Regions from separate parts of the Paraburkholderia hayleyella genome, predicted to be linked through region 2. Evidence: predicted binding sites of a transcription regulator. Region 2 holds the regulator's gene; the other holds the start of a gene.
The links. The regulator sigma-54, encoded in region 2, starts transcription at its own class of promoters, with help from an activator protein. The targets are predictions, from matches to a motif close to TGGCANGNAANCTGCTTT.
Positions count from the first base shown of each region.

Region 1: a site for sigma-54 is predicted at 1,480-1,497, ahead of glnA (type I glutamate--ammonia ligase). Genes of this name have one in related genera too.

Region 1 is NZ_QPES01000001.1:2,444,372-2,448,270, reverse strand. Features, by position in the region: gene GH657_RS10815 (competence/damage-inducible protein A) at 1-737, shown strand, start outside; gene GH657_RS10810 (rhodanese-like domain-containing protein) at 794-1,258, opposite strand; gene glnA (type I glutamate--ammonia ligase) at 1,626-3,041, shown strand; gene glnL (nitrogen regulation protein NR(II)) at 3,273-3,899, shown strand, end outside.
Region 2 is NZ_QPES01000001.1:3,129,907-3,133,805, forward strand. Features, by position in the region: gene lptA (lipopolysaccharide transport periplasmic protein LptA) at 1-478, shown strand, start outside; gene lptB (LPS export ABC transporter ATP-binding protein) at 475-1,254, shown strand; gene GH657_RS13775 (RNA polymerase factor sigma-54) at 1,427-2,935, shown strand; gene hpf (ribosome hibernation-promoting factor, HPF/YfiA family) at 3,101-3,454, shown strand; gene GH657_RS13785 (PTS sugar transporter subunit IIA) at 3,776-3,899, shown strand, end outside.

The DNA.
Region 1 (3,899 bases), 690 kb from region 2:
CGAAAATCATCGAACTGTTACAGGCCAGAGGGCTGTCGCTGGCCTGGGCGGAATATATCGGCGACGATCCCGCCCGTATCACGGCGACGCTGCAACGCACGCTGGCTTCGGGCGATATCGTGTTTTCAACCGGCGGCATCGGCGCGACGCCGGACGATCACACGCGGCAATGCGCGGCGGCGGCGCTGGGTGTGCCGCTTGAATTGCATCCGGAAGCGGCGGAGCTGATCCGTCAGCGGATCGTCGACATGCATCCGGCAGATGCCGCCACGCCCATCGATTTCGCTTCGCCTGAAAGCCTGCACCGGCTCAACATGGGCACGTTTCCGCGTGGCGCGTCGATTATTCCGAACGGCTATAACCGGATTCCTGGCTTTTCGCTGGCCGATCATCATTTCGTGCCGGGGTTTCCCGTGATGGCCTGGCCGATGATCGAGTGGGTGCTGGATACGCGTTACGCGCATCTGCATCACGCCACGCCGCACACGGAGAAATCATTGCTGGTGTTCGAATTGCCCGAATCGACGCTCACGCCGCTGATGGAACAAATCGAGCGCGATTTCGCTGGCGTGCGGGTTTTCAGCCTGCCCAGCGTGGGCGATGCAGAGCGTGGCGGGATTTACGCCCGGCGGCATATCGACCTCGGCGTCAAGGGCGAGCCGGAGGCCGTGGCAGCGGCGTTCGTCAAGCTGCGCGAGGGGGTGTATCTGCTAGGCGGCGATATTGTCGAGCCCTAGAGCCCTAACTCAAGGCGCTCTGGCGCGCTGGCCTGATCCGTCGCGCCTTGCCTGTTTCAGGCGCCAATCCAGGGCAAGCCGCGAAAGCACCATCCCGAAACGGTCTTGCGATGCCCCTGGCTATCCTTGTCGCCTTCGAACCCTTCGAGCAAATCAAACGCCCGGCTGAATCCCGCCTGGCTGGCCGCCACCGCCGCCAGCTTCGAGCGCGCCGCGCTGCGGCACAGCAGCAGCAGCGGGGTATCTGGCGTGAGCGCCTCGCATAATTGTCCGATGAATGCCTCATTGGGTGCGCCACCGGGGTAGCGGATCCATTCGAGATGAAGATATTGCCCGTCGCCAACAACCGGACGTCCCACCCAGTCCAGTTCGGCGCGGGTGCGCACATCGACCAGCCGCGCCTCGGGATCGAGCTGCAAGAGCTCGAAAGCCTCAGCCGGCGAGAGCGCCCCCGCATAGGGCAACTGGTTGCTGGCGCGGCGCTTGCCGGCCTCTGCATAGAGCTGTTCGAGCGTACTCATGGCGCTTGCCTCCTGTAACGGCAAAACGGCATTCTAGCGCGCTGCCCGCGACGAAGAATTTTGGCATGGCCAGCATGTTGAGCGCGTCAGATGTGCCATATCGGTGCAAAATGCTCCCCGCGCACCAAAACCATGAGCGGGATCAACGGCATCTTCTGGTTTGCACGATGCTGGTGCAAGCGCGCGTCATGCCTGCCATGTGGCGCTCGGATCGAGCTGCATGGCACGGATGATGCTTAATAGTTCCACGTGACCGGTTCACCGCATGTTGCCAGGCCTCGCTGCCAGGGTGCTCCGGTGCTTTAAGCCCGCTTGAAGCGGCGGCCCATCCGCCGAATTCCGAATTCGTTAATCAGGAGAAAAGGTTATGAGTAAATCCGTGGCTGACGTCATGCAGCTCGTCAAGGACGAAGACGTCAAATTTGTCGACTTCCGTTTCACCGATACACGCGGTAAAGAACAGCACGTTTCGGTGCCGGTATCGGCCTTCGACGACGACAAGTTCGAAAGCGGCCATGCCTTCGACGGCTCCTCGATTGCCGGCTGGAAGGGCATCGAAGCTTCGGACATGCTGCTGGTGCCGGACCCGGATACGGCTTTTCTCGACCCGTTTTACGAAGAAGCGACACTCGTGCTGACGTGCGATGTGGTCGAACCCGCCGATGGCAAAGGGTATGAGCGCGATCCGCGCTCGCTGGCCAAGCGCGCCGAGGCCTATCTGAAAAGCACGGGCCTGGGTGACACGGCCTTCTTTGGTCCTGAACCTGAATTCTTTATTTTCGATTCGGTGCAGTGGAATACGGATATGTCCGGCTGCTTTGTCAAGATCGGTTCGGAAGAAGCGCCGTGGTCGTCGGGCAAGGAATTCGAAGGCGGCAATACGGGCCACCGTCCCGGCGCCAAGGGCGGTTATTTTCCGGTCGCGCCCGTCGATGCGTTTCAGGACATCCGCTCGGAGATGTGCCTGCTGCTCGAACAGATCGGCATTCCCGTCGAAGTGCATCACCATGAAGTCGCAGGCCAGGGCCAGAACGAGATCGGCACGCGCTTTTCGACGCTGGTACAGCGCGCCGACTGGACCCAGCAAATGAAATACATCATCCATAACGTTGCCCATACCTATGGCAAAACCGCGACGTTCATGCCCAAGCCCATCGTGGGTGACAACGGTTCGGGCATGCACGTGCACCAGTCGATCTGGAAGGATGGCCAGAACCTGTTCGCGGGCAACGGCTATGCAGGCCTGTCGGAATTCGCGCTGTTTTACATCGGCGGCATCATCAAGCACGCCCATGCCCTGAACGCGATCACGAACCCGACGACGAACTCGTACAAGCGTCTGGTGCCGCACTTCGAAGCGCCGGTCAAGCTGGCGTATTCGGCGCGTAACCGCTCGGCCTCGATCCGCATTCCGCATGTCTCGAACCCGAAGGGTCGCCGCATCGAAACCCGCTTCCCGGACCCGATGGCCAACCCGTACCTGTGTTTCTCCGCGCTGATGATGGCGGGCCTCGACGGCGTGCAAAACAGGATCCACCCGGGCGAAGCCGCCGACAAAAACCTGTACGACCTGCCGCCTGAAGAAGACGCACGCATTCCGACGGTTTGCGCTGGGCTCGACCAGGCGCTCGACGCGCTCGATAAGGACCGTGAATTCCTCACACGTGGCGGGGTATTCACCGATTCGATGCTGGACGCGTATCTGGAGCTCAAGGGCGGCGAATTGCAACGCTTCCGCATGACGACGCATCCGATCGAGTTCGAGATGTACTACTCGCTGTAAGCGGCAAGGTCGATGTCGATGTCGATGTCGATGCCAATGCCGGTGTTATTTCTCGCAGGGCGGGCAGCGCAGTGTCTGTCCTGCCGTGGCAGATGACATGAATGGCGTAACAGCAAGGAGGGACGGCGGTGCCGTCCCTTTTTCGTTGGCCTGCGATGTTGGCCTGCCGATGTTGGCCTGCCGATGTTGGCCTGCGATACCTGGCAGGACGCGATAGGGAGCAATGAAGCCATGGATCTTCCGACGCGCAAGGCGGCGCTAAAAAATCTGGAACACAGCAAAAGTGGCCAGCCCGAGCCGCTCACGAACGATCTGGCGCTGGCCGAATCCGGTTTGCTGCCGGGCTTCGAGGCATTCCCGACGGTGGTGCTGGTGCTGGAAAAACACACGTTGCGCGTGGCGTTCGCCAACCCGTCCGCGGAATCGCTGCTGGAGCTGTCGCGGCGGCAACTGGCCCATCTGGCCTGGTCCGATCTCTTTAGTAACGCCGATGAACTGATCGCCATGATCGCGGCGATTGCCGGGCACCGGTTTCAGGCGACACATCTCGACGCGGTGCTAGAGCGCCCCGGGCACGAACCGTTGCCGGTGCATGCGGTCATCGGGTTTCTTGAAAGCGCGCCTGACTACGTGCTGCTGGAGCTGTTCGAGAACGAGCGGCATTTGCGCACGGACCGCGAAGCGCGCATTCACGATCTGACGGCCGTCAACAAACAACTGATCCGCAACTTGGCGCATGAGATCAAAAACCCGCTGGGTGGGATTCGCGGGGCCGCGCAGTTGCTCGAATTCGAACTGGATGCGCGCGAGCGCGGGGCGCTGCGCGAGTACACCCAGGTCGTGATTAAAGAGGCCGAC
Region 2 (3,899 bases):
CTTCACCGGGCATGTGGTGGCGACCAAAGGCACGATCCTGATCAAGGGTGATCGCGTCGAAGTCTCGCAAGATCCTCAGGGCTACCAGTACGCCACCAGCACGTCGAGCGGCAAAAATCTCGCTTATTTCCGCCAGAAACGCGACGGCGTTAACGAATACATCGAAGGTGACGCGGAACGCATTGATTACGATGGCAAGCGCGATCTCACCACGTTGACCACCCGTGCCACCGTGCGCCGCCTGCAAGGGCTGTCGACGCTGATGGACCAGGTCCACGGCAGCGTCATTACTTATGATGGCCAGAACGATTTCTACACCGCCCGCGCGGGCAAGGATGTCGTCGGGCCGGGCAACCCCAATGGCCGGGTACGCGCGATGCTCTCGCCGCGCAATGGCGGTCCCGCCCCGCTCAATGGCGCCCCCGTCACGCTCACGCCCTCGCGCCAGTTGCAGGGCCAAGGATCCACCTCGCCGTGAACACCCCGCTTCCCCATCGCAAGCCTGCAGGCACGAGCAGTTCGCTGGTCGTGCGCAACCTGAAAAAACGTTATGGTTCCCGCACGGTCGTCAAGGACGTCTCGCTCAGTGTGAAAAGCGGCGAAGTCGTCGGCCTGCTGGGGCCGAACGGCGCAGGTAAAACGACGTCGTTTTACATGATCGTCGGGCTGGTGCCGCTCGACGGCGGCGACATCGATCTGGACGGCAAGTCCATTAGCCTGCTGCCTATATATAAGCGCGCGTCGCTTGGCCTGTCGTATTTGCCGCAGGAAGCTTCGGTGTTTCGCAAGCTGACGGTTGAAGACAACATCCGCGCGGTACTCGAACTGCAACACGAAGATAACGGCAAGCGGCTCTCCAAAGACGCCATCACCGCGCGCGCCGAAGCCTTGCTCGACGAACTGCAAATCGCTCACCTGCGCGACAACCCTGCGCTCTCGCTCTCAGGAGGAGAGCGCCGCCGAGTCGAAATAGCGCGTGCTCTGGCCACGAATCCGAGCTTTATCTTGCTCGACGAACCGTTCGCCGGTGTCGATCCGATCGCCGTGCTGGAAATTCAGAAAATCGTCAAATTCCTGAAACAGCGCAATATCGGCGTACTCATCACCGATCACAACGTGCGTGAGACTCTCGGCATCTGCGATCACGCCTACATCATTAGCGATGGCAGCGTGCTGGCCGCAGGCGCGCCGGACGAGATCATCGAAAACGAGAACGTACGGCGCGTCTATCTGGGTGAGCATTTCCGCATGTAGCCCAGCGCTGCGCAACACCGCTGCGGGCGTCGGCAGCGCATTCGGCACGGCTGCGGCAAGTCGTCGCAACCCGTGTCCGGATCATCCCAAACCCTAAGTACGGCCCGTCTTTTTACGGCTGCCGCAGGTATCGCGGACTTGGCAAACTCATTACAATGAGTCTCAATTCGCCATGAAAGCTAGCCTCCAACTCCGCCTCTCGCAGCATCTTGCGCTGACTCCCCAACTGCAGCAGTCCATCCGGCTGCTTCAGTTATCTACGCTTGAGCTACAGCAGGAAGTCGCTATGGCGATTGCGCAAAACCCGCTGCTCGAAAACGAAGACGACTGGATCGCCAGCCCATTACGCGTAGCAGCGGATGGCTCGCTTGTGACACAGACTCGCGGCAACGCCGAGCCCGAGTCGGCCAGCCATACATCGTCCCCTTCCAGCACGAACACCAACAGCGAAGCCGGAGAGCCCCAGGGCGTTGACGAATACAACGGCCTCGCGGCTGACAACAGCGCGGACACCAGCCAATGGAATCTCGACGACTATGGCCGCTCCAGCAGCGCGTCCGACGACGATGATCTGCCACCGCTTCAGGTTCACGAGTCCAGCACCTCGTTGCGCGATCATCTGAACACCCAGTTGTGCGTCACACAGGCAAGCCCGCGCGACCGCGCGCTTGTCACCTTTCTGATCGAATCCCTTGACGACGATGGCTATCTCATAGCGGCATTTGAAGAAATACTGGCCGATTTGCCAGACGAACTGGAAGTCGATGCAGATGAGCTGAAAGCCGCGCTCGCGTTGCTGCATAGCTTTGATCCGGCGGGCGTCGGAGCGCGCTCCGCATCCGAATGCCTCAAGCTGCAGCTATTACGGCTCGATGCCTCACCCACCCGCACACTCGCCCTGGAGATCGTCGAGCATCACCTTGAACTGCTCGCCGCGCGTGATTTCATCCGGCTGCGCCGGCGCCTGAAGGCCGACGACGATGCATTGCGTGAGGCCCACGCCCTGATCCGCTCGCTTGAACCCTTTCCTGGCGCGATGTACGGCAAAAGCGAAGCCGACTATGTCGTGCCCGACGTGCTGGTTCGCAAGACGGCCCAAGGCTGGCAAGCGGAACTCAATCCCGAAATCATGCCCAGGCTGCGCATCAATCACCTGTACGCCAATATCCTGCGCAACAACCGCAGCGATCCCGGCAGTGGTTCGCTGCGTCAACAGCTTCAGGAAGCCCGCTGGCTGATCAAAAACATCCAGCAAAGATTCGACACGATCCTGCGTGTGGCGCAAGCCATCGTCGAGCGGCAAAAGAGCTTTTTCCTGCACGGCGAAATCGCCATGCGCCCCTTGGTTTTGCGGGAAATTGCTGATACGCTGGGGCTACACGAATCAACGGTTTCCCGTGTCACAACTGGTAAGTACCTGCTCACTCCTTTTGGCACGCTTGAGTTCAAATACTTCTTCGGCTCACACGTTTCAACGGATACCGGGGGCGCGGCTTCTTCCACAGCAATTCGCGCACTCATCAAGCAATTAATAGGAGCAGAAAACCCTGTCACGCCTCTTTCAGACAGCCGCATCGCCGAACTGCTAGCTGAACAGGGTTTCGTGGTCGCCCGGCGCACCGTGGCCAAATACCGCGAAACGCTCAAAATTCCAGCGGTCAATCTGCGCAAGTCTTTGTAGCCCGCTGCTTACCGTGGCGGGTATTTTCCCGGCCGTACCCCATTGGGGTGGCACAGGCTGGCTGATCGGATTCCCGATTCCCGTCCGCAATGGCTGGAATACAACCCAATCAGCGAGTACCGCTGCCCTCATGAGGATCTACGGCTAATCGTTTGGAGAAGCACTATGAATCTGCAGATCAGTGGACACCATCTCGAAGTAACGCCTGCGTTGCGCGAATACGTGATCGCCAAGCTAGACAGAGTGCTACGGCACTTCGATCAGGTTATCGATGGCAGTGTGGTCCTCTCGGTCGACAATCAAAAGGAAAAAAGGCAGAAGATTGAAATCAATCTTCATCTGAAAGGCAAAGATATTTTTGTCGAAAGTGCCGAGAGCGATATGTACGCGGCGATTGATCTGGTCATCGACAAACTCGACCGGCAAGTCATTCGTCACAAGGATCGCCTGCAAGGCCACCAGCATGAAGCGATCAAACATCAGCCGCTAGCTGCGCTACTCGAAGTGCCGCCGCAATAAACAGGCATCACCGCAGCCGAGCCTGCATCAAACCGCCCCCACTGGGCGGTTTTTAATTGGCCATTCATTTTTTAGTTCAGGTTATTTTCAAGCCGTCTGTGCCGGTTCATTATGGCGAAACCTCTTGTCCGAAGTCTGAAGGCGAACCCTGCAACTGGAAATCGTTCGGGGCCCGTAGCGCAATCGTGTCGGTCATGCACCGCACATACCCGTGCTGCTCTATAATGCCCCGATTACTTACTAATTGATCAAACCGTTCATTTAGTCAGATTTCGCTGATTTCAGACTTCGTCATACATTGCCGTGATGCCCCTGTAGAGAATGGAACGCCACTCACATCCCGCAGAGAGGAAAATCCAGGCCTCCCTTCCGCCTGCCAACATGAATCGCTTAGCCAAATTCCTCCCCATCGAGAACGTCGTCATCGGGCTCTCCGTCACGAGCA